One region of the Oxalobacter vibrioformis genome, then DNA from elsewhere that is predicted to be linked to it. Evidence: riboswitches for the same ligand, from Rfam matches in the RefSeq annotation. Region 1 holds a riboswitch; the other holds the start of a gene.

What was found. A riboswitch is a leader RNA that binds a small molecule or an ion and turns the genes downstream of it on or off. The one in region 1 is predicted to bind cobalamin.
Region 2: linked by a shared signal. The riboswitch ahead of metE (5-methyltetrahydropteroyltriglutamate--homocysteine S-methyltransferase) and the one ahead of NB640_RS03430 (hypothetical protein) in region 1 are both predicted to bind cobalamin.

Annotation. Positions count from the first base shown of each region.
Region 1 is NZ_CP098242.1:677,499-692,189, reverse strand. Features, by position in the region: gene NB640_RS03440 (bifunctional aminoglycoside phosphotransferase/ATP-binding protein) at 157-1,776, shown strand; gene NB640_RS03435 (MBL fold metallo-hydrolase) at 1,792-2,721, opposite strand; cobalamin riboswitch at 2,830-3,064, shown strand; gene NB640_RS03430 (hypothetical protein) at 3,193-3,420, shown strand; gene NB640_RS03425 (TonB-dependent receptor domain-containing protein) at 3,398-5,068, shown strand; gene NB640_RS03420 (FecCD family ABC transporter permease) at 5,151-6,131, shown strand; gene NB640_RS03415 (ABC transporter ATP-binding protein) at 6,133-6,807, shown strand; gene NB640_RS03410 (cobalamin-binding protein) at 6,908-7,780, shown strand; gene NB640_RS03405 (surface-adhesin E family protein) at 7,812-8,219, opposite strand; gene panC (pantoate--beta-alanine ligase) at 8,222-9,061, opposite strand; gene NB640_RS03395 (segregation and condensation protein A) at 9,149-9,991, opposite strand; gene NB640_RS03390 (DUF3460 family protein) at 10,009-10,209, opposite strand; gene NB640_RS03385 (IS5 family transposase) at 10,290-10,787, opposite strand; partial or broken gene NB640_RS03380 (transposase) at 10,844-11,065, opposite strand; gene NB640_RS03375 (GNAT family N-acetyltransferase) at 11,174-11,650, opposite strand; gene metG (methionine--tRNA ligase) at 11,660-13,741, opposite strand; gene apbC (iron-sulfur cluster carrier protein ApbC) at 13,849-14,691, shown strand, end outside.
Region 2 is NZ_CP098242.1:2,103,745-2,118,435, reverse strand. Features, by position in the region: gene NB640_RS10370 (hypothetical protein) at 1-1,175, shown strand, start outside; gene NB640_RS10365 (hypothetical protein) at 1,435-1,674, opposite strand; gene NB640_RS10360 (hypothetical protein) at 1,782-2,063, opposite strand; gene NB640_RS10355 (hypothetical protein) at 2,263-2,853, shown strand; gene NB640_RS10350 (HAD family hydrolase) at 2,825-3,448, shown strand; gene NB640_RS10345 (hypothetical protein) at 3,480-3,725, shown strand; gene NB640_RS10340 (methyl-accepting chemotaxis protein) at 3,966-5,663, opposite strand; gene NB640_RS10335 (diguanylate cyclase) at 5,977-7,539, opposite strand; gene NB640_RS10330 (RrF2 family transcriptional regulator) at 7,845-8,297, opposite strand; gene NB640_RS10325 (HPP family protein) at 8,379-8,927, shown strand; cobalamin riboswitch at 8,993-9,355, shown strand; gene metE (5-methyltetrahydropteroyltriglutamate--homocysteine S-methyltransferase) at 9,569-11,869, shown strand; gene NB640_RS10315 (hypothetical protein) at 12,207-12,389, shown strand; gene NB640_RS10310 (hypothetical protein) at 12,553-13,797, shown strand; gene NB640_RS10305 (tetratricopeptide repeat protein) at 13,864-14,691, shown strand, end outside.

The DNA.
Region 1 (14,691 bases):
TAAAGACAGTATCCCTTTTTTCGTATGGTTCGCTCAATTGGCCTGATCTGTTTTTCAGCGGCGTATTCTTTATTGAGGTGATGTGTTTTGATAAGATAAAAACGATGATCAAACGGCAAACAGGCCGCCAGCAGACCAGTCCCCGGGATGAACGATATGATGCCTTTTAGCATGACGGAAAACCTCAAATACCAGGAAGAACTGATTCATGCCTGGAAGGAGACGTTTCGTGGCATCCAGCCATTGCCTTATCCTGAGTTGATTGAAACCCATGTGTCATGGGTTTTGCTGACCAAAGAAAATGCCTACAAAGTAAAAAAGGCCCTCAAACTTGATTTCCTGGATTTTTCCGACCTGGCTTCCAGGCGTTTCTATTGCGAAGAGGAAATCCGGTTGAACAAGCGAACGGCGCCCGATATTTACCAGCGGGTTGTGTCTCTTGGCGGAAGTCTTTCTGCCCCCCATATCAATGCCGAGCCTGTTTTTGAATATGCTGTGGAAATGAAGCGCTTTTCCCGAGAAAATGAAATGGCGCACATGCTCGAAGACGGGAGATTACAGGCGCTTCATATTGATAGCCTGGCAGAGAAAATTGCGTATTTCCATGAGAGCCTGCCTTCCATTACCGGAGGGGTTGCCGGGATGGCTTATGGTACTTATGATTTTCTCCTTCATGGACTCGAAAATAATTACAGCGAACTGGGCACGATTTTTTCCGGTTCGGACCTGATGCCGGAACGGGAAAAACTGGATGCGCTTGAGGCACTTCATTTCGCGGTGTTGGAGGAAAGAAAAGAAACCATTGAAAAACGTCACCGGGATGGATTTGTTCGCGAATGCCACGGTGACCTGCATATGGGAAATATCGTCTTCATTGATGATGAGGCTATTCTTTTCGACAGTATCGAATTTTCGCCGGATTTCCGTTGTGTGGATGTGATATGCGATCTGGCTTTTGCTTTTACTGACCTGCATTATTTTGGCCGGGCTGATTATGCGTGGCAGCTTTTAAACCGCTACCTGGAAGAGACCGGGGACTATGAGGGAGCCGCCCTTGTAGATGTTTTTGGCGCTTCACATGCACTGGTGCGTGCAAAAGTTGCTGCCATACGCTACCGCCAGCTAACGGATGACGCACAACAAGCGGCCAGCCTGAAAGAAAGCCGTCGTTACATGGCATTGGCACGGGAGATGCTTGAAGACAGAAATGCCGGTCTGCTGATTACCTGCGGTTTGCCCGGTGCCGGCAAGAGCGTATTTTCACGGGCCGCCCTCGGCACAATTCAGGCCATCCGGATACGGTCGGATATCGAACGCAAACGGCATTATGGTTTCAGATCGCTGCAAAGCAGCGCCGGGGGGAAAATAAATATCTACAGTGAAACCGCATCAGAAATAACCTACGGACTGCTGGAAAAGCTGGCGGATACACTGCTGGATGCGGGATTTAGGGTGATTGTGGATGCGGCCTTCCTCAAGAAAGCAGAACGGGAGCGCTTCAGGCACCTGGCTGCCGACAGATCGGTACCCTTTGTGATAGCCATGATTACTGCCAGCCCTGAAACACTCTTGAGGCGGGTAACGACAAGACAGATGCAGCGAAATGATCCTTCTGAAGCCGGCCCTGATGTACTGGCAAAAAAACAGGCGCAGTTTGAGCCGCTTTCGTCAGAGGAATTGTCCTGCACCATTGAAATCGTCAACGAAGACGGTCATGACTTCATGTCAGATGAAAGCGGCTGGAAGCACCTGAACCAGATGCTGTTAGCGCCCTGATTTCTCAGCCGTTCTTCAGATGAACTGATCCAGCATCAGGATTTGCCCCAGTGCGGCAACTTCCAGTGAGCGATCAGGAAGGCTGACGCGTTCCCATGCGTCGTGAAGCAGACGAGGAGGTTCATCCAGCGGTTCATCCGACAGCTTGAAGGTGCCCCAGTGCATGGGGATCAGCCGTTTTGCGCCAAGTGCTGTCATGGCATCAACCGCTTCATCCGGGTTGATATGCTGTGGTTTCATGAACCAGCGGGGTGCATAAGCGCCAATTGGCAGCATGGCGGCATGAATTTCACCAAAACGCCGGCCGATGTCGGTAAATCCGTCAAACCAGCCAGTGTCGCCGGAATGGTAAAGACGCATCCCATCCTTTTCAATGACAAAACCACCCCACCAGCTGGTGTTGACATCATTAATACCGCGGCGACTCCAGTGTTCCGCGGGGACGAAAGTGATGTGTAGTCCGGCTACTTCCTCCTGTTGCCACCATCCCATTTCAATCACGCGTGTAAAACCGTTTTTCAAAAACCACTGCCCGAGCCCTTGCGGTACCAGATAGACAGGGTCTGGCCCCAGCTTTTTCAGTGTGGGCACATCCATATGGTCGCGATGATTATGTGTGATCAGTACCAGATCAATTTTGGGCATGGCTGGCCAGGCGATACCTGGCGGGCTGTTTCTCCTGATCCAGCCGATATTCATCGACATGACAGGATCAATCAGCACATTTATTCCGGCAAGCTGGACAAGAAAAGACGCCTGCCCGATCCAGGTCAGCGTATCCTTGTCGCCTTTTCCGAGCTGTTTGCCATCATTATGAACAAAAGGAACAGAGACACCGGTGGCGGAAGCCTTCGGACGCTTTTCGTTATGCAATCCCAGCATCCAGCGTAGGACATGGCTGGTTTGGGGTTTGCGGAAATTGCTTTTCAGATTGGTAAAACGCATACAGCTGACTATCAGAAAAAGCTTATTTTACTCCCGGGCGCACCCTGACGTCATATTTCCTTTCCGTTGCGGAAAGGTGGCAGCATTTGCCTTATACCGTCCTCATCGCTACAATCTTGTTGCTCTGGTGCTCGTGAAAATATTCCTTTTCGCGGTTAAACGGGAAACACGAAGCCGGTTTGTACCGGCCAACGTGTGCTGCCCCCGCAACGGTAAGCAAGTGTCTCCCGACAATCTGTCTCATTACGTCACTATGCGGTTTCGCATGGGAAGGCGAGGCGGATTTCGTATGTGTAATACGAAGACTTGCAGCCCGGATACCGGCCAGACACAGGATAAGTGCTGAAAACGGGTGGTTTTCGCAATTGTTTTTGCCTGGTGTTGGCAATGCATTGTTGTACCCATGCTGTTTCACACTTTTATTTAATGGGGCTTGCGGGGACGCGAGCCTGGCATTTTCATGGAACAGTCATGTTTTTTTCATCCTTAAGCAATCCCCTGCCGGTGTCAAAGCCGGTTCTTCTTGTTTCCGTCCTTGCAGCCTGTCTGGCAGCGCCTGCATGGGCACAATCTGATACAAACGAAGACCCCATACCAGTTGTTGTTACGGCATCGCGTATCGAGCAATCGCAGAAAGATGCGATTCCTTCCACGAGTGTCATTACATCGGAGATGATTGAGAAAAAAAAGGGCGCCTGATGTCCTGACACTGTTGCGGCAGGAAGCAGGCGTCAGTATTGCCAGAAATGGTGGCTATGGCACAACGTCATCCGTTTTCATGCGAGGTGCCAATTCAAATCAGGTGTTGATCCTCATTGATGGGGTGCCGATTCGGGATACCAGTTCGACCGGTTCCCCTGTCGCTCTGGAGCATCTTTTGCCTGATCAGATTGAACGGATTGAGGTTGTGAGAGGCAATGTCTCAGCAGTCTATGGCTCCGGGGCTATCGGTGGCGTGATTCAGATTTTTACCAAACGGGGTGAAGGGCCGCCAAGCGTCAGTCTGACAGCAGAAGCAGGTACTGACAGCACCACAAGACTGAGTGCGGGCATTTTCGGAAAACAGGAAGAAATACGCTATAACCTGGGGGTGACGCGCTACAAAACAGAAGGGTATTCAAGCATGAATACACACCAGTACCCTAATGCCAACCCGGATGATGACGGTACCCGGAACATCAGTGTCAATGCCGGTATTTCCCGCGAATGGGGGCCGGGAAATGAGTTTGGCGCGAGACTGTACGCTTATGATGCCAAGTATCAATACGATGGAAGTTCGACCAAACGAGACCAGTGGGACCACGGCACCTCCAAGGAATGGACCGCTGCCGCATTCAGTAAAAACCGCTTTACTTCCAACTGGGATTCAACCGTTACGCTTTCACAGACTGAAATCGAGCGCTGGATATATTCCAAAAATGGGGCAAGTGGCGATTACACCGGTAAATTCAAAAGCCAGGCTTCCATGGCGCAATGGAATAACCAGATTGCCCTCTCATCTGACTGGGTGGCAACAGTCGGAACCGACATTGCCAGAGAAAAGGCACAGACAGGTGCACCCAAAACCTTTTCACGAACCAATCACAGTGTGTATGCGGGGGTAAATGGCGACATGGGCAACCACCACCTGCAGCTGAATGCCAGATATGACCATGTAGAGGAGTCTGGTTCGGATGTGACCGGATACCTGGGATATGGCTATGATCTGACATCTTCCTGGAAACTGGTAGCAAGCGTATCCACGGCTTTCTTGGCGCCGACACTTTACCAGGTCTATGACCCTTATTCGGGAAGCAAGGATCTGGAAGCTGAGAGGTCCCGTTCTTATGAAGCGGGTATACAGTATGCCAGCGGCAAGACGCTGGTGCGCGCTACCTTTTTTGATACACATACCCGTGACATGATTGATTGGGTCAGTACAGGAGGGTGGAGTGGACAATATTTCAACGTGGGGCGAACGAAAAACAAAGGCTTCGAATTAAACGGCACAACCCAGTTGGCAGGGATTGATATCCGGGGCAATCTGACGATTCAGGATCCAAAAAACCGGGATACGGACAAGCAGCTGAATCGCCGCGCAAAAAAACTGGCATCACTTGATGTATCCAAAACGTTAGGAGCATGGTATTTGGGCGGTGATGTGCATTATGAAGAGCACCGCCCGGATATCGGTGATAAACGGTTACCGTCTTATGCTATCTTTAATTTGAATGCCCGTTATCAGATAAATAAGGAAGTCTCGGTATTTGCCCGCATTGAGAATCTTTTTGACCGGGACTACCAGACTGCGTATGGTTATGACATGCCCGATCGCGGGTTTTTCGCGGGTGTAAACTGGAAAATGTAGCGCTAATCCTTGAGGCAATAATGTGCTGAACCAGACCGGTATTCAGACTGGCAATATACAATGGAAAAGACGGCCGCTCGGCATGCTGGTCGTGCTGGCCGGACTTTCCATTTTATGCCTTCTGGGGGCCTGTTTGGCTGGTTCTGAAAGTGTGAACTGGCACATTTTGCCTTCTGCTTTTTTTGAAATGATACAGGGTGAGTCGGTTTCACTGACGGCAATCCTTCTCTCCTTACGCTTGCATCGCGTACTCGCCGCTTTTCTGACAGGCGGCTCCCTGGCTCTTGCGGGTGTGATGATGCAGGCGCTGCTTCGTAATCCACTGGCTGATCCCTATGTGCTTGGCGTGTCTGGCGGTGCTTCAGTCGGGGCACTCCTGATGCTGTTTCTGGGCGGGGCGGCATGGATGATGGATGCCGCTGCCTTCACCGGTGCTGTCGCTGTTGCAGTATTTTTATACTGGCTGGCCAGAAAGGAATTGGGTCAGTATGCTGGTTCGGATGGGGGAACCCGTCTTTTGCTGACGGGGGTTATTCTGGCATTTGGTTGCGGTGCGTTGGTTACCCTGCTGCTTTCCATTGCGCCCGATGGCAGCCTGAGAGGCATGGTTTTCTGGCTGGTGGGCGATCTGGAAGGTGCGAGCATGAACGGGTTATCCGTTGTTGTCCTTCTTGTGGTGCTGGCAATTATTCTCAAAATGGCCCGCTCTGTCAATCTGCTGGCATTGTATGCGGAAGACGCGGCGGCGTTGGGCGTCAATGTCGCATGGGTCAGGAAGTCGCTTTTTATCGGCAGTGCATTACTGACAGCCTGTGCAGTAAGCAATGCCGGCAGTATTGGTTTTGTCGGTTTGATCGTGCCGCATCTGTGCCGTATGGCACTGGGCTCCGATCATCGTCTGCTGTTGCCAACTGCGACACTGGTTGGCGGCAGTTTTCTCGTACTGGCGGATACGCTGGCACGTATCCTGATGGCGCCCCAGCAGCTGCCGGTCGGTGCGGTGACCGCCCTGATTGGTGTGCCGGTTTTTCTCTTTCAACTGTATCGCTTCCGAGGTAATTGATATGCTGCGTATCCGGAATCTGAGCCTGGCAACAGAAAAAAAGCAGCTGTTAACACACTTGAATTGCGAGATCCTGCCTGGCGAATGCTGGGTGGTATTCGGTAAAAATGGCGCAGGCAAGACGACGCTGATGAGGACCCTTGCCGGATTGCGTCAGCCGGATTCAGGAGCGGTCTGTCTGGATGAAAAACCGCTTTTTTCATGGGGCATGCCTGCACTTGCGCAGCAGCGGGCTTATCTCCCCCAGGCCTATCACGATGCGTTTGCATACCCTGTCATGCAGATCGTGCTTGCCGGACGGCATCCCTACCATGCAAGGCATTACTGGGAAACGGATGCGGATTGGGTGGCTGCCCTTTTCGCCATGGAGCAGATGGACATCCTGTCACTGAAAGACCGGGATGTACGGTCGCTTTCAGGGGGCGAACGCCAGCGGGTGGCGCTGGCGGCTGTACTGGCGCAGGATACGCCGCTTATGTTGCTGGATGAGCCGGCGGCATCTCTGGACCTTGCCCACCAGGCCGGCCTGATGCAGCTTGTTGGCAGGCTGTGCCGTGAACAGGAAAAAAGCGTGGTAATGGTTGTGCATGATCTCAATCTCATACACGATGTGGCAACGCATGTGTTGTTGATAGAAGAGGGGGGGCATGGCTTGCCGGTCCGGTATCTGAAATAATGAATACCGATCTGCTGACCCGTTGCCTCGGATATCCCATTACCATGCTGCAGCATGAGGGACGTGCAGTTTACATACCTGCCTGATACGGAAAAGCACCATGAAGAAAATACTGCTGTTGCTTTGTTTCGTTGTGACATCGGCTGGTGCGGTCAGTGTGGTGGATGATGATGGCCGCACGGTTACCCTCCCAAAACCCGCAGGGCGGATTATTTCCACGGCGCCGCATATCACGGAGTTCCTTTTTGAGACCGGCGGTGCAGGACACATCGCGGGGGTGACCAGCTACAGCAATTATCCTTCCGAAGCACAATCACTTCCGCTGGTGGGAGATAACCGGCGGATTGATATGGAGCGGGTACTGGCATTAAAACCGGATCTGATCATCGCCTGGCGCGGGGGTAATCCGGTTCGCCAGATTGATCAACTAAAGCGCATGGGGATTCCGGTTTTTTACAGTGATCTGAAAACCATGGAAGACATACCGAAAACACTGGAGCGATTCGGTACGCTGGTCGGGCAGGCGGAAAAGGGAAAAAAACAGGGAGCGCTATGGAAGATGCGCTTGGAACGCCTGAAGAAACAATACGAAAACCGTCCTGTATTAACCGTGTTTTACCAGATTTCGGAAAGGCCGCTTTATACCCTCTCCGGAAAACATATTATCAGTGAGGCTATCCGGATTTGTGGCGGGGAGAATATTTTTTCCGGTCTGGACACCATTGCACCTCGTATCAGCATTGAGTCCGTACTGGAAAAAAATCCGGATGTCATTTTCATTTCACGCAGTGGCGGCAGTGCAAATGGCATCAATTTCTGGCGCCGGTTTGGGGTTATCAAGGCGGTCAGAAAAAACAATGTGTTTGAAATCGATGCAGATCTGATGGACAGGCCCGGTCCCAGATTCATTGATGGCGTTTCTGCACTTTGCGAAAAAATAGACAAGGCTCGCACCAGTCAGCGCGATCAGTAAGCCGCATTTACTGAGGGCGTATAACTACGCTCTAATTGATTGAGTGGGTACAGACGAAATCGAAAAAGTTTTCGCCGATGGTTTCCTTCTCGACCTTCTCAAACTTGATATCACTTATTTTTCCGGAGAATGTCATATCGGATTCACCTGCGCCATTGGGCTTGGAGTAAAGGATCTGGGTGGCCCGGCCATATCTTCTCTTTTTGCAGTCAAAGAAGAAAAGCGAGCGGTCGGAAATGAAATCAAATTTGGTGCCTGGTGCCCTGGCTGAAACAGAATAGTTGAAAATACTCCAGGCTCTTCTGTATTTGCCGACAGTGGCAATGGAATCGACATCCACATAAATTTCCTGGTTGTCAGAGGCAATGACATATTTCCAGTTTTCTGCATAGGCATTCAAAGAGAGCATGAAAAGAAAAAACAGGGCTACTTTTTTCATCGCTATATCTCCAGATTGTCAATCAGCCGGGTATCCCCCAGTCTGGCCGCCGCCAGCACAACAAGCGGCTCACCTTCTGCAATATCACCAGCGGTGGGCGGCTGCAGGTTGATCTGCTTGCGGATGGAGACATAGTCGGGAATCCAGCCGCGTTTTGCCAGGTTATCCATGGCATGTTTTTCCAGTTTGAAAACATCAGGATATCCTCCCTGAACCTGTGCTGCGACATATTGCAGCGTCTGGTACAGAAAAGGGGCTTCCTTGCGTTGTTCCGGTGAAAGATACATATTGCGGGATGACAGGGCCAGCCCGTCTTCGGCGCGATAGGTTTCTGCCGCGACGATTTCAACCGGCAAGGCAAATTGCCGGCACATGTTCCGGACAATCATCAACTGCTGGTAATCCTTTTTTCCAAAGACAGCTACCTTGGGGCTGATGCTGGAAAAAAGCTTCAACACAACGGTTGTGACGCCATTGAAGAAACCGGGACGGAATTTGCCTTCGAGCACATCTCCCAGGTTTTCCGGCGGCTGGACTCTGAATTCCTGTGGTTCGGGATACAGGTCTTTTTCTGTCGGGGCAAAAAGGACATATACCCCTTCTTTTTCCAGTTTTTCGACGTCCGCGCGAAAGGTGCGCGGATACTGGTCAAAGTCTTCATTGGGTCCGAATTGCAGCCGGTTGACAAAAATGGATGCAACGACAGGGTCACCATGTTTTTTTGCCAGGCGCATCAGGGACAGGTGGCCTTCATGGAGGTTGCCCATGGTCGCGACAAAGGCTGTGCGCAACTGGCCGTGAAGCTGGTTTCGTAACTCTTCAATAGTGGTAACAATTTTCATGATTTAAAGCGGTAATCCGGAAAAAACATCAGAAGAACATCATTTTATGATGAAATGACATATCCATGCAGTAACTTTTTGGCCAAGTTATTCATAAGAGCCGGTCAAACGCACATAAACCGGTGCAAGGGGTTCGGCCTGGGTAATTTCGACCAGTGATTCCCGGGCGAGTTCCAGGAGTGCCAGGAAATGCACGATGACAACGGCAACGCCTTCTGCCACATCAAATAGGTCATAAAACTCAACAAAGCCGGTTGTCTGCAGGCGCCTCAAGATGATTGACATGTGTTCACGAACAGAAAGCCCCTGTTTGCCGACCGTATGGCTGGTGGTCAGCTTGCTCCGCCGAATGATTTCAGTAAATGCGTTGTGAAGATCAACAGGAAACACGTCCGGCCAGCGGGGAGCTGTGTCTTTGGGAATGGTGACGAAGGGGGAGAAAAAATCGTCACCGAGTTTGGGCATATCTTCGAGTTTGCCGGCAGCCAGTTTGATACGCTCGTACTCCAGAAGACGCCTGACCAGTTCGGCACGCGGATCTTCCGGTTCTTCAGCATCCTCGTTTTTGATGCTCGGCAGCAGCATCCGGGACTTGATTTCCACCAGTGCCGCCGCCATCAGCAGGTATTCTGCGGCCAGTTCAAGCTTGTGCTGACGTATCTGGTCAACATAGACCAGATATTGTGCCGTCAACTGGGCCATGGGGATATCTAAAATATTGAAATTCTGCCGCCGGATGAGATAAAGCAGCAGATCAAGCGGCCCTTCAAATGCTTCCAGAAATATCTCAAGTGCTTCGGGCGGGATATAAAGATCTGTCGGCAACTCAAAAACTGCCTCACCATACAGCCGGGCAAAGGCGATCTGTTTCGCCTCTGCTTCGGGCGGAGTGGAAGGGGCCTCTGATAGAACGGGGTCTGTCGCAGTCATGTCGGCTGAAAACGGTTTTAGCGATACAGGTTTGCCGGTTGTGGCAGACGGGATTGCCTGTCGCGGATATAGGTATCAATATCAAAGGGTGCCTGATCCCACAAGCGCTTCAGTCCGGCTTCTTTTTTTGCAGGCAAGTCAGGATCATTTCCGGAAAGCTGCTCAAAGAGGTGTTCCAGATCAGATTGGTAAGTGGGCTGTCGCCAGAAAAAATTCATGCGGTTTTCCTGTTTTTTGCGTATTTTAACCTGCCACGCCAATCGTGACGGATAATTGGCGTCCTGACCCTAGATAGCGTCTACTTGAGTATGGTTAACGCATTCAACCAAAGGGCGATACAGCGCACCTGCACAGCGGCAGCAAATGTCGCGAGATTTTTTGCGTATCTTGTGGCAATACCCCGCCAGCGTTTGAGATAAAGAAAGACATTTTCCACCAGGTGACGCTTCTGATAAATCTGCCGATCGTAGCTTCTTTTCTCCTTGCGATTTCTTTTCGGGGGTATGACGGGTATGATGTTGCGGGATTTTGCATGGTCAAGAATGGCGTTTGAATCATAACCCCGATCCGCCACCAGATGGCGAGGGGATATCCCATCCATTAACCGTGAAGCCTGCGTACAATCTGCAACGGTACCCGATGTGACAAGACATCTGACCGGCATACCATTCGCATCCACGGCCAGATGTATTTTTGAGTTGAGCCCCCTTTTGTGCGCCCCATGCCCTGGTTGCCTCCTCTTGCCCCCGCCGCGTGCGGGTGAATCTTGATGTGACTTGCATCTATCAGAAGCCATTCAAAATCAGGCTCATCTATCAGGATTTCCAGCAGGCGCTCCCATATGCCCTTGTCGCGCCAGCGGATGAAGCGCTGGTGAACGCTTCCCCATTTTCCGTACTCCGGCAAAAGATCACGCCAGGGGGCGCCTGTGCGTAATATCCAGAATACAGCATTAATGAAGGTGCGGTTATCTTTGGCTATCCTGCCCCATTGACCAGGCTGTCCTGGAAGGTGGGGCTCAAGTAAAGCCCAGGCCTGGTCGGATATGTCGTGGCGTCTGTACGCTGGTCTCATGGAATCTCCTGTTAAAGGGTGGTCTTCCTATAATGATCATCGCTTCATAACATCTGCCATCTGGCAAACAGAGGGAGTTTTATCTCTTATATCTCATGTAGACACTATCTAGTCAAAAAGCTTTCGCAGCATGACGGGCGGCGGTGTCAGTGAGTCACGCAATGAAAACTCGAGTTCAGGGGCAATATTGAAGTCAAAGATGGCATAAAAATCAGCCAAACGTTCATGTTCAGGATAAAGCGCCATATGCAGTTCGCTGATGTCATATTCATGCGCATGATGAATAATGGCTTCGAGCAGATGTTCTGAAAAACTGTTTCCGCGATAGTCAGGCAGCACACCCAGACGGTGGATTTTCCAGATACTGCCATCCTCATCGGTGGGCAGCCATCGAACGCATCCTGCGGGGTTGTCGTCAACCATCAGAATAAAACCACCGCCATGCTGGAGATCCGGCAGGACAGTGGTTTCGGTTTCGGTATGGCCTTCGGAACGGGCGTCAACCTTGCCCGCCCATGCCTGCCGGGTCAGATCGGCGATCAGTTGTGCATCATCAAGAAGCGCTTCCCTCACAACGACCTTCATGGCGTCCCTTTATCGTATTCGCATGCCAGGCATTGCCCCTGGCCAGGGTTGCAGGATATAGATGCCTGAATCGGATTTGTCCGATGCCGCCAGCACCATCCCTTCTGACATGCCGAATTTCATTTTTCTGGGGGCCAGGTTGGCAACCATCACGGTCATTTTACCAACCAGTTCGTCCGGCTGATAAGCGGAACGAATACCGGCAAAAACGTTTCTCAAACGGCCTTCACCCACATCCAGCGATAAACGCAACAGCCTGTCGGCACCCTCAACCAGGCTGCACTCAACGATCTTGGCGATGCGCAAATCCACTTTGGCAAAATCATCAATCGTGATTTCCGGTGCAATTGCCTCAATGGTGTCTGAATCCTCTTCCGTTTTCCCGTTTACTGGTGTTGCCTCGGCCGGCTCCACCAGGGCATCCATCAGCTTTTCGTCCACCCGTTGCATCAGATGTTCATAGGCGTTGATGGTATGGCCATTTTCCATGGGGGCGGAAATATCATCCCACTGCATGGGTGGCAGATTCAGGAATTTTTCCACTTTTTCTGCCAATGCAGGCAGAACCGGTTTAAGGTAGATGGTCAGAATCCGGAAGGCTTCGAGCAGCTTGCTGCAGACTTCATGCAGCAGGGCTTCGCGTTCCGGTTCTTTGGCCAGAACCCAGGGTTTGTGCTCATCCACGTAGGCATTGACCATATCCGCATAATGCATGATTTGCCTGAGGGCGCGGCTGTATTCGCGCGTGTCGTACAGGTTGGCGATCTCATCAGCGCCGGCGCGGATCTGGTTGAGCAGCGAATCATTGGCTTCGGATGCGCCCGAATGGATGTTTCCGCCAAACTTTTTGGTGATGAATCCTGCTGCACGGCTGGCAATGTTGACGTATTTTCCGATCAGGTCTGCATTGACACGGGCCATGAAATCCTCTGCCGTGAAATCCACATCTTCCACATGGGAATTCAGCTTGGCAGCAATATAGTAACGGAGCCATTCCGGGTTCATGCCGATATCAAGATAGCGGATCGGTGAAATACCGGTACCGCGGGATTTGGACATTTTTTCACCGGAAACGGTGATGAACCCGTGCACAAACACGTTGTCGGGCACTTTCTTTCCGGAAAAGTGCAGCATGGCCGGCCAGAAAAGCGTATGAAAATAAATAATGTCCTTGCCGATGAAGTGATACTGCTCGGTTTCCGGATCGGCCAGGAAGGCATCATAGTCACGGCCGATTTTTCTGAAATAATTTTTCAGCGATGCCAGGTAACCGACCGGTGCATCCAGCCAGACATAAAAATATTTACCCGGCGCATCAGGAATTTCGATGCCAAAGTATGGCGCATCGCGGCTGATGTCCCAATCAGAAAGACCACTTTCTCCTTCTTTACCTTCCAGCCATTCTCTGGCCTTGTTGGCGACTTCTGATTGCAGGCGGGGATGCCCGTTGACATTACCCAATGCCCATTCACGCAAAAAAGCCACACACTGCGGATCAGAAAGTCTGAAGAAAAAATGCTCTGACGATTTGAGCACTGGTGTGACACCGCTCAGGATGGAGTAGGGGGCTTTTAGGTCGGTGGGCGTATAGACCGAACTGCAGACTTCACATGAGTCGCCGTTCTGGTCTTTGGCACCGCATTTTGGGCATTCCCCCTTGATATAGCGGTCCGGAAGAAACATTTCCTTGACCGGATCAAAGAATTGCTCAATCGTGCGGGTTTCTATCAGGCCGCCTGCTTTCAGATTCTGATAGATCTCGCGTGACAATTCATGGTTTTCCGGGCTGTCAGTGGAATCCCAGTTGTCAAACTTGATATAAAACCCGTCTAAGGGCTTCTGGCGGCCCGCGGCAATTTCCTTAACGAATTCCTGGGGTGTCTTTCCGGCTTTTTCGGCAGCAATCATAATCGGTGCGCCGTGAACATCGTCAGCACAAACAAAATGAACTTCACGCTGATTGCCATTGTCTTTCTGCATTCGCTGGAAACGGACCCAGATGTCTGCCTGGATGTATTCCATGATGTGCCCGATATGAAACTGGGCATTGGCATAAGGAAGTGCAGTGGTAACAAACAGTTTTCGTGACATGGCGATTATTGGCAAAAAGGGATTTATTGTAACAAAGACTACAGCATAGGGCTTTGCAGACCCTTTGGCAATTACGGTAGACTTGCGCTTTCCGCTAGGAGAAAAAAATGCACATGATGGCAGAATCTGTTGAGCAGGCGCTCTTGAAGGTCGTCGATGCCAATACGGGTATCGACCTGGTTTCATCCAAAACAGTCAGGCAGATAAAAACCGACGGCAACGATGTTTCCGTGTTTATCGCGCTTCCTTATCCGGCAAAAAGTCAATGGAAAACGCTTGAAAAGCAGATTGTTGATGCGTTGCAGGATATTCCCGGCATAGGGCATATCAGCGTCAGTATTTCTACAGCGATCAAGGCACACAAGGTTCAGGGCACGCTAAAACCCATGCCCAATATCAGGAACATCATTGCGGTGGCATCCGGAAAAGGCGGTGTCGGTAAATCAACCGTTGCAACGAACCTGGCGCTGGCATTGTCTAAAGAAGGCGCTAATGTGGGCATTTTAGATGCCGATCTTTACGGCCCGTCCCAGCCCATTATGCTGGGCCTTACTGGAAGGCCGGAGTCATCAGACGGGCAGACGGTTGACCCGCTGGGAAAATACGGGATACAGCTCATGTCCATCGGGCTGATGATCAATCCGGATGAACCGGTGATCTGGCGTGCGCCTGTTGCAACACAGGCACTGATTCAGCTTCTCGAAAAGACAAACTGGCAAAATCTTGATTACCTGATTATTGATATGCCGCCGGGAACAGGAGATATCCAGTTGACGCTTTCGCAGCGCATTCCGGTGACAGGTGCTGTTATCGTGACAACTCCCCAGGATATTGCGCTTTCAGATGCGCAAAAAGGGCTTGTCATGTTTGACAAGGTAAATATCCCTGTTCTGGGTATTATTGAAAACATGAGTCTGCATATCTGCTCCCATTGCGGCCATGCCGAAACG
Region 2 (14,691 bases), 1.2 Mb from region 1:
AAAATTTATGGAAAGCATATCTCGTAAAGCATAAAAATTTATATGAAGCATTAATGACTGAGTATAATGCAGGCAAGGCCCGTATTGACGAAATTACTAGACAAGCAAGCCTTGAAGCCACTAAATGGCAGGAAGTTTTATACATATTTAACGAAAGATTTTCCGTTCCATTTAAAGTTTCAATTGAAAATCAAGAAGATGTCATATTAAAAAATATTACTCCTAATATAAAGTTTGAGTTTACGGAAATGGATGAAAATACCATACCGGTACCTGTAGATCGAGATGATTTGATTGACGTTTTAAGCAATGGCGAGAAAAGAGCTTTATACATATTAAATATAATATTTGAAATCGAGGCAAGAAAATCAGCTAATATAAAAACTTTATTTGTAATTGATGATGTGGCCGATTCATTTGACTATAAAAATAAATATGCAATTGTAGAATATTTACATGATATTTTAAATGAAGGTGACTTTTATCAACTAATCCTGACACATAATTATGATTTTTATAGAACCATAAGTAGCAGGTTAGAGCTTAATGGAACCAGATACCATGCGGTCAAAGATGAGAATGGAATAAAATTAGAACAAGAAACAATGTATCAAAATCCATTTAATTCATGGAAAACAAAATTCCATGATTTGAACAATTCTCACAATCTCATTGCTATGATACCCTTTGTGAGAAATCTTGCAGAATTTTGCGGAAACAGCTTAGTGGAAAACAAGCTTACATCACTTTTGCATATCAAAAGTGATACAGATACTATTACAATTAAAGAACTTTTGGAAAATTTTAGAGAAATTCTAAGCGACAATTTAAATTGTCCAAACGAAAGATTAGATTCAACTGTTAAGCAAATTATTTACGAAGCTGCGGAAAAACTAATTCTCGAACCATCAGAAGGAATAGAACTTGATAAAAAAATAGCGCTGTCAATTGCTATAAGATTAAAGACTGAAGAATTCTTGATTAATAAAATAAATGATTTAAATTTTATTAATAATATAAATAGCAACCAAACAGGAAAGCTCATAAGAAAATATAAAAAATTATATATGACTAATATTAATGAAAAAAATAATATGAAAATCATTGAAAGAGTAAATTTGATGACACCAGAAAACATACACATTAATTCTTTCATGTATGAACCGATCATTTAAAACAATTGTATAGAGATATTGGCACACTGAACTAAACAAATATGTACTTTTTTTATTCTTCTCGCAGTAAATGTTTTTAGCGCTTCAACGTTCCTGCTCTTTGTACAGATTTTCCGTTGTGCGCTTAAAGATGATTTGCGGATATCTTTGATCTTTTCCAGATAGGCAATCTTGCGGCCTCTCTCAGGGCTTTATCCCCATTGTCGATCGACCGCTTATGGCTTTGGCCGTTCAGTCCTTTTGCCTGATGAAAAATTTCTTATACATAATCCGCATAGGCGAAAAAACGATCATCCGCTGTCCCAATGTATTCACTCCAGCTGTCTTCCGACTGGATGCTTGCCTCAGCGACACGAATCGTTGTATTGCCGAATTTCTCTTCAAATGTAATCGAATCATCATGCCTTTTCTGGACAGTGATACTGACCGTATCCATACAGCCGCAACCGCCATAAAATACTTCCCCGGTATACTTGTTACCTTCAATAAACTGACACATTTTCTTTCTCCTTTCCCTCCGGGCCGAAACCTTCAGAGGGCATAAAGCATTTTTCAGCAAGCGTGAAAAGCCCCCTGGAACGGATGGGCCTTTCACGCCGTCAGACATTACGCCACGTCGTAGATACGGATTTCCGGATCAGCCGTCAGGTAAGGGGCCAGCCCCTTTACCACATCCGCATTGAACATCTCCGAGCCGAGATAGGCATTTGCATTGGCAGTGGTATCAAAGCCGTGCAGTACCTGGACATCCTCATCGCGGATCAGCAGTTCCTTGGATTTGGCACCCGTGATCTGTGTCAGGAAGGGCTGCTTGTATTCGTTGTATACCCCTGCGGTAGCCGGACGGTTTTCGTTTGCGATTTTGAGAGTGATTTCAAGATAAGCCATGGTGTTTCTCCTTGTTGGTTTTTCAAAGTTTCCAGCTCAAGTGCTGTTGCATCCACTATAGAAAACCACCGGGCAAAAGAGAAATTGTCTTTTCACATGCGATTTATTCACACCATCTATCAATGCTCCCTGTCCTTATTCGTTTCATCGATGAATACGCGAAACCGTACAATAAAAACCCATCCACGGAAAAAACATCATGCGAACACGCACCCTCTTTTTATCTCTCTTGCTTGTCATTTGTGCGGGTATTCTTCCCGCCAGTCACGCGAAAGCTTTCGACGCGTGGACGACACAATTTGAGACCACCTTCACTGCCTCCTGCGAAGTCGGCAATGTACGTTTTGCCTACCCGGCACAATTCATCCTGTCAGAAACCACGAAAGGCGTTTGCCTGGAGACAAAAGCCATCTCCGGACAAATCAGCACCGGATCGTCCCGCTGGAAAACAAAAGAAGCGGCAACCGAGCTGCTGATCACGCGCCAGGGCGGAAAAAAAATCAATGAATTCACGGTTAACAGCCATACCGTATACGCCTCGACAAGCCTGCAGGGAAACCAGCGCTGCCGGACCTATCTCATTGTGCTGAAAAACAGCGACAGCGACACCCTGTACCTCCAGTTCCGGTGGCAGGCCCAAAACCCGATTGACTATACCCCCATGCTGGACCGCCTTGTCGCTTCAATGCAAGGAGAATCCCCATTGGCCTCATCGGGGCTCAAGTGGCATAATCAGCATTTCACCGCCCGGAAAACAAACTATGTCACTCCATCCCACCGTCGTATTTGACCTTGGCAATGTCCTCATCCGCTGGAACCCGCGCAATCTTTACCGCAGGCTTTTTGGTGATGATGAAAACGCCATGGAAACCTTTCTCACCGAAGTATGCCCTCCAGCCTGGAACGAAGAACAGGATCGGGGCCGTACCTGGGCAGAAGCCATAAAAGAAGCCATTGGCCGCCACCCCTCACAGGAAGCCTTCATTCGCGCTTACGACGAAAGATGGGAAGAAACCATCCTTGGCCCCATTGAGGGTACCGTCGATATTCTCAGGGAACTGAAAGAAAAAGACGTCAGGATTTTAGCCCTGACCAACTGGTCGGCTGAAAAATTTCCTGTCGCGCACCGTATGTTCGACTTTCTGCACTGGTTTGAAGGCATCCTCGTGTCCGGGGAAGAGCGGCTCATCAAGCCTGACCCGGCGATTTTCCGCCTGATGATCTCGCGTTATACGCTTGATCCGGCCCGTACCATTTTCATTGACGATTCCATGCCCAACATCACATCCGCCAGCCAGGCGGGATTTCAGGCATTGCATTTCACCGACCCCGACAGGCTGCGCAAGGAACTTCTCGCCTTCGGCCTTCCTCTCAGCCAGCCCTGAACCCCCTGCCCTGCTCGTAAAGGACTTTCCCATGAGCACAGAAGTAACCGCTTCCCCCTTGAATGACGATTTCACCAGCGCCATCAATAACAAGACCGGGGAAGCCAACGCCTTTCTTTCCCTGTCCGGCAATGAAACGCCGGAAATTGTGGTCGGAAAAATCCGTGACGCCGTGGACAGGCTGCTGTCAGAAAACCATGATCCGGAAAATTTAAGGGAATATGCCCTCCAGCTCGGCTGCCTGTGGGGCATGATGGTAGCGCGCCGGTACCAGTGACAATGGCAATACCTCGATTTCGGGGATGAGGTACAGGGCATTTACCTTGTCTCACCCCAGGCGCTCTACTGCTGTCCGCCACTCTATTTCCTGGACCGGATTCTCTCTGGGGGAAACACCGGGCTGGATGGCAAAAACGATAACACCGTCATGCTGCTCTTTAACATGCTCGACGGCATTGAAAACCAGGTGCCACCACAGAAATACCCGGTCGTTGCCTGAGCCTTCCTGTCAGGGCAATTAAAACTCTTCCCAATCCTCTTCGTTGTCAGTTGACGCTTTCGGTACCGCACCCTTGGGCGCCGCTTCCGGTTTCGGCAACGCCGCTGCCTTTTTCACCAGCGACGCCGCCGCAGGCTTTTTGCCCGCTACGGCTTTGGGCTTTGTCCCGCCTGCCCCGGTAATATGATCCTGCCCTGTCTTGAAGACGCTCACCACATTCACCAGGTTTTGCGCCTGGTTCTGCAGGCTCTCGGCTGCTGCCGCTGATTGTTCTACAAGTGCCGCATTCTGCTGGGAGGCCGTGTCCATCTGGGTTACTGCCTGGTTGACCTGTTCGATGCCACGCACCTGTTCCTGGGTGGCTTCGGTGATTTCGTTCATGATGTCGTTGACCTGACGGATGCTGTCGACGATTTCCTGGGTGGTCGCTGTGGATTCCTTGACCAGGGCACTGCCGGTGCTGACTTTTTCGACGGAGTCATCTATCAGTGTCTTGATTTCACGTGCCGCTGAGGCGCTTCTCTGGGCAAGGCTCCTGACTTCGGTGGCGACAACGGCAAATCCACGGCCCTGCTCTCCTGCGCGGGCAGCCTCTACTGCTGCATTTAAGGCCAGGATGTTGGTCTGGAAGGCGATGCCATCAATGACGCTGATGATGTCGACGATTTTTCTGGCAGAGGAGTCGATGATGCCCATGGTTTCATCTACTCGCGCAGAGGCTTCTCCGCCCTTGACCGCGATGTCTGTGGCAGAGCCCGCCAGTTGGTTGGCCTGGCGGGCGTTGTCGCCGTTCTGGCGAACGGTGGAGGTGAGTTCTTCCATGGAGGCTGCGGTTTCCTGCAGGGATTGGGCCTGGTCTTCTGTCCGGCTGGAAAGGTCCTGGTTGCCGGAGGCGATTTCTGCGGAGGCGGTGGCGATCGCATCTGCGCTCATCCGCACCTGGGATACGGTCTGCAGCAGGCTTTCGTTCATGCCTTTCAAGGCGTGCATGAGTTGCCCTGTCTCGTCCTTGCCGGTAACCTCGATCCGGCTGGTCAGGTCGCCTCCTGCCACCCGCTCCGCCAGTGACACCGCCTCACGCAATGGACGGGTGATGCCTGCCGTCAAACGCCAGGCGATGAGCAATCCCAATATGGCAGCAACTACCATGATAGCGCTCATTGTCAGCTGGCTTTCCTTGTAAATCCTGACAATATTGTCAGACGCCCGCTGGGTTATCTCTACCTCGATTTCCTTGTACCGTTCCACCCTGCCCAGATAAGCATCCCTTACCGGAATAAAGCGCTTGTCGGCCAGTTCGATGGCTGCTTCCTGGTTGCCTGCCTCGTACAGTTCCAGCATCTCATCAACGATCTTGATATATTCCTCATGAAGCGCCTCTGCTTCCGCATATACCGCATCTTCTTCCGGCTCGCCTTCAACGGCATCCATGGATTCCATCAGGACATCCACTTTCTTCATGGGGGCATCCATCTGCTTTTTATAGTATGCATAATTGGACTGGTTGGCGGCTCTCGTCGCCGCATAAGCGTAGATAGCATGCTTTTCAACATTTTCCTTCCACTCACGGCCCTCCCGTTCCCACGCAATGGTCTGGTCGATACGCTTGGACGATGTCATGATGTCTTTCATCTCCCACAGGCCGGTACCCCCCAGGACAAGCATCAGAAAAAGCACTGCAATAAATCCGCTGATAAGACGCACACCAATTTTCATTCTTCTGCCTTTTCAAAAATAAATGTTCTGCAAAAAAGGAATAGCAAAACCGGAACGAAGAGGGATACCCGGTTACCAGAAACGAAAAAGACAACACCAAAAAAGCGGGGTTGCCACAACCAGGTCGGTCAGGGGTGTACAGGGAAAGCCGCCGCCGTTACTCAATCAATGCCGTGCTTTTAGCCACCTTTCCATCAAAAAGATGCCTCAAGGAAACCCATTAAGCTACATTTAACAATAATTTGAAAAAAAAGGAAACTATTTTCCCGGATATTTCTGTATTTTTGTTGTGTTCCGGAAAACAGGGTGATATTCAGCGCGTGGCTTCGGTGAGAGCCTGCTGGCGGGCTGCACGTTTTTGCTTCTTGTGTTCGTACATATTGAAATCCGCTTCCTCGATCAGTTCGGTAAACGTCGTGCTGTTGCCTTGCGGATAATAGGCAAAACCATAACTGATACTCATCCGGTAGGATTTTGCGTTCGCTTTCCGGATCGCTTCCAGGCGGTCCTTCACCGCATCAATCTGGCTTTCAAAGCCGTTGATATCCTCGCCTTCGGCCAGGACAATCATTTCATCCCCGCCATAGCGGATGCTCTTGTAGCGTTTTCCGACGACATCATGCACGGCCTGTGCCACGGACTGGATGTAAAAGTCTCCTTCCTGGTGGCCATACTCGTCATTGACCATCTTGAGATTATCGATATCAATAAAACAGATGCCGATCGACACCTGTCGGGTGGCATCCTGCTCGAAAAGATAATTCAGAAGCTCCATGCCGGCGCGCCGGTTCAGCATGTTGGTCATCCCATCAAAGGTAGCCATCTGCTTGACCGTCGTGATGTCCGACAGCCCGATCAGGTATAGCTCCCTGTCACCGGACTGAACCGTCTTGGCGGAAAGCATGACAACCCTATCCGGGCAAATCCCCACTTCCAGATTGGAAAACTCCTTCTCGCCGCGTATCCGTTCCAGCAGACGCACCGGGAGATCCGGATCATCCACGCCAGGCATAATATCGGCAAAAGACGTCGCCTCAGACAGCTCGATCCCCAGCCACTCGCGGATCAGCTGGATGGCCATCGCATTGTATTTCACCGCCTTTAAGCTTTCCCCGTCAAAAAGGATCGTAATCGACGGCGAGGTTTCAAAGAGCTGGTTCAGGTACTTCTCATTTTTCCGGATATTTTCAAAGCCTTCCCGGATTTCCTTCTGGGCGGGCTTAAACACGATTCGCCACTCGAAAATCAGCACCACCAGCGCGACGAAAAGAATGGACAACTCCAGTATCTGGAGCATGAGCAGCTTGAAATTGGATTCCTCGTCATACTGGAAGACTATCCGGTTCATGTAATCCAGAAAATGAATTTCATTGGCGCGAATCGTTCTCACATATGGCAGCAATGCCTCTGACCCCGCCCGCTCCCGGGAAAGGGCAATGATCATTTCTGCGGAATGGATCATGGCCTCATAATGCGGCTCCATCTTTCCATAAAGCGCATTCACCGCCGCACTGTTATCTCCCGGCAGCTTCAGTTCCCTGCTGCCATAATGCAACGCCTTATGGGTCTTTTCCCATATTTCCTTGGCACTTTCCAGCTCAGCAGCATACACCATGCGCTCCGCCCCGGTTTGCGCCTTCACCACGCCAAACGCTGATTTGGTGATCTTCTGGCTCAGCATCCGCTGCCGGCCGGACAGATTCACCACGCGTGCGTCGCTCTTCATATTCATGATGGTGAGTTGGATGATCACCTGGCTGACGAAAAGCAGCGACGCGGTTACCAGCAGCGCTGCCGCATATCGCTTGTTGATGTATTTGAAACCTTCCTCGGTTTCAGGCTTGGGATCCTTGAGCACCTCCTCCTCACTGCTCATGCTGTTGCCGTTGGATTAACAATAGCGTTTATATACTTATGGTGATAATTTAACCACAATTATTTCCACAAAGAAATATTTTCTATCCTGAAAACCCTGATTTTTTATACAGAATGGCAATATATTTATTTCCGGCCTGTATTTTACCTGCCGACAGCGGGCGAAAAACGGAAAGCCCCCTTTGGAACAGGGTTTTTCTCGCATCATCCTATTGATAAGCTTGTCCATGGAAAATGACCGGGACAGCACATGCCGCAATGGATAAAAACGGGAGTAGCACTGGCAGCAGAAAAAACCGCGTTGCGTTACCGGTTGATGCCGTGGATGAAGATAGGCTTTTCTCTCTCTTCCTCGCGCCGGTACTGCGTCAGGATCGAATCCAGCGAAACCGCGTCCAGTTCCTGCTGTATCCGGTTTGAGACACTGCCCCACACCGAACGGGTATCACACACGAGCTGGCGCGGACAGTCATTGGATTTGTTGCCAAAGCATACGGCAAATTCGACCCCGTCATCAAAAAGCGTCACCATCCGCCCCAGGCTGATCCGGGAAAGCGGCATCGCCAGGTGGATACCGCCTTTTGCCCCTATGGTACTTGCTGTAATGTCATGCTGGCGCAGGACAGTATGGATATTTTCCACCGTACGCTGGGCAATACCGGCTTTCTCGGACAACGCAGGAATAGGCAATGGCCCCTCGGCCAGGGCCAGCTCAAAAATCACTCGGATCGCATACCGTGTATTGGCAGAAAGTCGCATCGTCATCCGGAAAAAACAGGCCCGGGGATTCGGGCGTAACTTTCATTTTAAGGCAATATACCGGTCCTCACAGGAAAAATCATGAAACGCTATTTCAGAAAAATGCGGGGCACCCCGGGAAAATACACCCGCAAGCCGCTTTCCGACATCTTCTGGGCCTGGCTTGGCGCCTTTGCCGGCATTTACGCCATCTGGCAACTCAACCATCTCATGGGCATCCAGAAAAACGACAATCTTTTCCTGATCGGCTCTTTCGGCGCCACCGCCGTTTTGCTTTATGCCGCACCCGAAGCGCCCCTCTCCCAGCCGCGCAACCTTATCGGTGGGCACGTTATTTCTGCGTTCACAGGAGTTGCCGCCATTATGCTCTTCCCCGAAAACCAGCCCCTGGCGGCAGCACTGGCTGTCTCGGTTGCCATTGCCCTCATGATGGCAACGCACACTACCCACCCCCCGGGCGGCGCCACCGCCTTAATCGCCGTTATCGGCGGTCCGTCCATCCGCGAACTGGGCTTTGGCTATGCCCTTTCCCCTGTCCTTGTGGGGGTACTGATCATGCTGGCCATTGCCCTCTTGGTCAACAACCTCTCATCAGCCGAAAACCGCCATTACCCGCGGCACTGGCTGTAGGCTCAGCCCTTCGCCGGATTGTGCCTCACAGAGTCAAACAATGATATAGTAACCCTCTGCCGGAAAGAAGCTTCATCGTTTCCGGCAAGGCAAGCGATCGGGAAACGGAAACCGGTGCAAATCCGGTACAGACGCGCTGCCGTAAGCGGGGTAATCCGTCCGGTATTCACTGGCAGGGGCCTGTTGACACAAGGATGCCATTTGTGAAAAACCAATGTGTTGCAAAGGGCAAGGCGCAGCGGGAAAGACGAGCGCAGGCGTAGTCGACCTACGTCAAGCTTGGATTTCTCGCTGCAACACCGCCATTGGTGACACAGTGGTTTTGCAGCTGGTTTCTTTGTGCCAACAGGTCCCATAGTCGGGAAGGATGCCGGACAGTTGTTGCAGTACCCGTAAGTCGGAAGACGTCCCGAACGTGAATTGTTGAAACCGCGCGAACCGGAAATCGGCATGCCACCATCCACGCCCTTATGAGAGGCGGGATGGCTGCACGTTTACGCCTTTGGGCGCAGGCAGTTTTCCTCTGGCAGCTTTGCCATGGGAGGGTTTTACCGGAATTATTCCGCTGAAAACCGGGCTTGCTTGCCACCTCAGGGCGGCCATTTGCGCGTGTGTTGATCACTGTAACAACTGGAGATAACATGCGTACACACACCCTGGGTTTTCCCCGGATCGGTGAAAACCGTGAACAGAAAACCCTCATTGAAAATTACTGGAAATCCACCCTTACCCTGCCGGAACTGGTTGATGGAGGGAAAAAACAGCGCCTGAGAAACTGGGCCATCCAGAAAGAAGCCGGCATCCAGATCCTGCCTGTTGGCGATTTTTCCAGCTATGACCACATCCTCGACATGGCACTCATGCTGGGCGTTGTTCCGCCGCGCTTTGCAGGCGATGCGCCCGGCGTCAACCGCATGTTCAGGATGGCACGCGGCGAAGACGGGGCAAACGCCGTCACCCCTCTCGAGATGACCAAGTGGTTCGATACCAACTATCACTACCTCGTCCCCGAACTGGAAGCCCCCACCGTCTTCAAACCGGATGTTTCGCCACTCCTGGCCCAGATCGATGAAGCCATTGCTGCGGGTTATACCCCCAAAGCCGTCATCCCGGGCCCGCTCTCTTTCCTGTGGCTGTCCAAGACCACGGACGGCAGCGACAAGTGGCAATTCCTCCATGCCCTGACCGAAGCCTATATCAGCATCCTGGCCGAACTCAGCACCCGCTGCTCGTACATCCAGATCGATGAGCCCATCTTCGCCCTTGATCTGCCCGAGGACATCCGGGCCAGCTTCCCCGACGTCTATTCCAGGCTGCGCAGTGCAACGAAAGCCGTTCTCATTCTTGCCAGCTATTTCGCCGGATTTGATGACAACCTGGTCACGGCGATTACCCTGCCGGTTGACGTGCTCCACCTGGATCTGGCACGCGCGCCGCAGGACCTTGACCGCGCACTCAAACTCATTGCTGACGGCAAGGCCACCAAAGACATTTCGCTGTCGCTGGGCCTCGTCAACGGGCGCAACGTCTGGAAGGTCAATGCAGAACACGCCATTGCCGAAGCGAAAAAAGCCGTTGCCGCCCTGGGCAGGAACCGGGTCTGGATTGGCAGCTCCTGCTCACTTTTACACAGCCCGGTTGACCTTGATGCCGAGAAAAACCTCCCGGCAGAGGTAAAAGAATGGCTGGCTTTCGCCAAACAGAAATGTGCGGAAATCCGTCTCATTGCCGAAACCGTGGATGACTCCCCCTCGGAATGGGCTGTTACCGAACTGGAAAAAAACCGCCAGGCACAGATTTCCCGTGAAAAAAGCCCGCTGTTGCACGACCCCGCTGTCGAAAAACGCGTCGCGGCTGTCGATCAGGCCATGCTGCACCGGTCCAAAGCCTATTCTGATCGGATCGAGAGCCAGCGCGTATCCATCGGGCTGGATATCCTGCCCACCACCACCATCGGTTCCTTCCCGCAAACCCCGGCGATTCGCGGCGCCCGCAGCCAGTTCAAAAACGGCAAGATCAGCGAAAGCGACTATCAGGCAGCCATGAAACAAGCGATTGAAGAAACCATCCGCGAACAGGAAAAGCTTGGCCTGGACGTGCTGGTTCACGGAGAAGCCGAACGCAATGACATGGTGGAATATTTCGGCGAGCAACTGGCCGGCTTTGCCTTTACCGCCAACGGCTGGGTACAAAGCTACGGCACCCGCTGCGTGAAGCCGCCCATTCTTTATGGCGATGTGTCCCGTCCGCGTCCAATGACCGTGGAATGGATCACCTACGCCCAGTCACTCACCGACAAGCCCGTCAAGGGAATGCTCACCGGCCCGGTCACCATTGCCTGCTGGAGCTTCGTGCGCGACGATATCCCCCAGGAAACCGTCTTGAAACAGCTGGCGCTTGCTGTGCGTGATGAAGTCGTCGATCTGGAAAAAGCAGGCATCAAGGTCATCCAGGTGGACGAACCGGCGCTTCGCGAAGGCCTGCCGCTTCGCAAGGCCCACCAGGATGAATACCTGCGCTATGCCGTCGAGGCATTCCGGCTGGCAACCAGCGGGGTGCAGGACCAGACCCAGATCCACACGCACATGTGCTACTGCGACTACCACCAGATCATCGACCCTATCGCCGATATGGACGCCGATGTCATCAGCCTGGAAGCCAGCAGAAGCGGCATGGAACTCCTGGACGTCTTTGCCGACAATGCCTATCCCAATGAGGCAGGCCCTGGCGTCTACGACATCCACAGCCCGCGCGTGCCATCAGCAGAAGAAATCGAAAGCCTGCTGAAAAAAGCCGTGGAAACCATGCCTGTTGAGCGGATATGGGTCAACCCGGATTGCGGACTCAAGACCCGCAACTGGGAAGAAACCCGCGCGTCACTTGCCAACATGGTCAAGGCCGCCGAAAAAGTGCGCCAGATCTGCAAGACAGGCGGCGCATAACATCGCAGCACCCGAAAAAACGGCAGCCCGTCACAGGCTGCCGTTTTTTTAATCGGGCGGCGGCTATCGATCGATTCCATCAGTTGATAAACTGATACGCCTTTTACTGATGACGTGCCGGAAAACTTTTACCCGGAAAAAACCTCTTCAAAAACAGCGTTTGCCCCTACCTTCTACACCCGCATGAACAAAGGCTTTCCGACGCGCCATGATAAACATTGGACAAATGTTCTTAAGGGGTTGGCTGCAGACGTATAGTGGTATAGCAACGCATTCACGACGAAACCATATCGCGCAAAGCGCAATACCCAATACGATACAATCGAGAGGAGATACCATGAAACAAAATCTTTTGGGCAGTCCGGATTACAACATCTGGGAGGATGAGACTCCGGCGGCCAGAGCATTACGGGAAAACCTTCCCTGGCATTTATCCACTGAAGAAAAGGCAAGACAACCCGTACCCCCCCCTTCCCCTGCCCGAGATACCCGCTGCCCCGTCACTCCCGGGTACCGATAGCACCATAAACGACATTAGCAACATGGTCGAAGACGCGGCACAAAACAGCTTTTATCAGCGTCAGGAAAAAAAGCGCATAGACGATTTCTTCAACAACCGCGCCACACCTTCTGTAACACGTGACCCGTCAGGAACACCCGATCTCCCAGGCTGGCAAAAAAACGTGCGACAACAGATGGGGAAAACAGAAGCCCCCCTGAAACAACATCAACCCCTTACGGCCAATCCGGCAGCCAACACCCCTGCCAGCACTTACCCGTACAATGACATGGGAAAGCTCGTTAAACCCTTAAGTGACAGGACTATCGACAATCTGGTTGAGCCCGCCGTGAAGACCATCAAAACAGCCGTCACAAACAAGGTACCCGTTTCCGCTGCAGAAGATGATCTGGTGAATCTCACAGGCGCTTTCAAAAACAGCGTCATCGAAGCCGCAAAAAACAAAAAGCCATTCATTGCCACGCCTGAAGCCGATCTCGTCAACACCACCGGCGTCATCAGGGACGGCATCACCGACTACCTCGACAACACCTACACCACCGGCAATCATGAGAAAGCGGTGGATGCCGTAAACAACGGAGAAGCACATGGACATCCAGAAGACTTTGAAAACCCCGACCCGGATACCCTAAACGGCCTCGAGAAAACATGGAGAGGTCTCAAACTCTCAGCAGCAGAAAACAAATACCTCCTCGACAAGGTCATTGATCCCGAAGGTAAATACCTTGACCACAAGGCAGAAAAAGCATGGATGAACCAGGAAAGAAAAGACATCGCTGCCATCAAAACCACCGATATCCCGGCACTCGGCGACATAGACTGGAAAAACCGCCCTGATCTGGGTATCAAAACCGCTGGTAAATGGCTCAGGGAATCATTTGCGGGAGAGCACCTACCTGGCCTTGCCATCGAATTGGCCAAAAACCCGGCTGGCCCTGTCGGCAACATCGCCATGGGCATCATGAGTGGCATCGCCTCCTTTAATGCCCGTTCCGATGAACTGATGCAAGCCCTCATACAGGGCGGTGGCGCTGGCGGCGCCGTCGAAAGCTGGAATTTTCTCATTGGCGAAGTCGCCAACACACTGCCAGCCTACCAGCGCGCAGGCCTCATCATGATGAATAACAATTTCAGCAATGAGTGGAAGGAGCGGATGTTCAAGGGGATGATGGAGGACTATGAGCAGAAGGATAATAATTCTATTAGGGATGTTTCAAAAGCTCATGAAAGTAAGAGTGAAAATCCCTCTATCAAATTACGTGAAGTAAAAGGCACAAATCACTGGGCAGAAAACGAGGAGGGGATTCTTATTGAAGTGGATCCTGATGAATATCACGAATACATGAAGGGATTAGAACTTGACCCTATCAACATAATTGATCCTGATAGCCGGCGACAAAAACCATAATGTCTGTTCCCCTCTTTTTTAATTCGGGATAAGCTTTGGCTTATGCCGAATTAAAAAGGGATATAAATGAAAAACCTCTTTAAGACATTGTTGCTCGTCATAAGCGGCTTTACCGCCACCCTCTCTATTGCCAATGATCTGCAAACCGCAGATATTCTCTATGAAAAAGAAAAAATCAGGGAAGCACTCGAAATCTATCTGAAGCCTGGAAACCGCGACAAAACACCTGTGCAGTTCCGTATATGGAACATTTATCTCAGCTCACCCGATTCAGAAAGATCGGTTGAATGGTTCAGTCAATCCGCAAAAGAAGGAAATGTATATGCCCAGTACCATCTCGGACTGATTTATACAAACGGCATCGGGGTAAAACAAGACTATAACAAGGCTTTGGCGCTATTCACCCAAACAGCAGAACGTGGTTATCCACCGGCACTAAATTCGATGGGCATTCTGTATGAAGAAGGATCAGGAGTAAAACAAAGCGACTATGAAGCTGCTCAGTGGTACTTGAAAGCCGCAAAAAAAAATCATGCCCGTTCCCAGTGTAACCTGGCAGGAATACTCACCTATAGTAAAACCATTGACAGGAATTACCGCAATGCCTATCTTCTCTTGCAAACATGTCTTCGACTCAAGCCAAATAACGAATGTTGCCTGAATCGCATGGCCGAACTCTACTCCAACGGGTGGGGTGTCAAAATGGATAACAAAAAAGCCATCGAGCTGCGCGAAAAAGCTGCAACAGTTGGCAGCGAGGTAGCCATGTATAACCTCGGGATTTATTACGATTACGGCATCGGCATCAAAAAAGACCCCCAGACCGCAATGGACTGGTACCTGAAAGCTGCTGCCAAAGATAATGCCAAGGCCATGCATCGGCTCTATGAAATT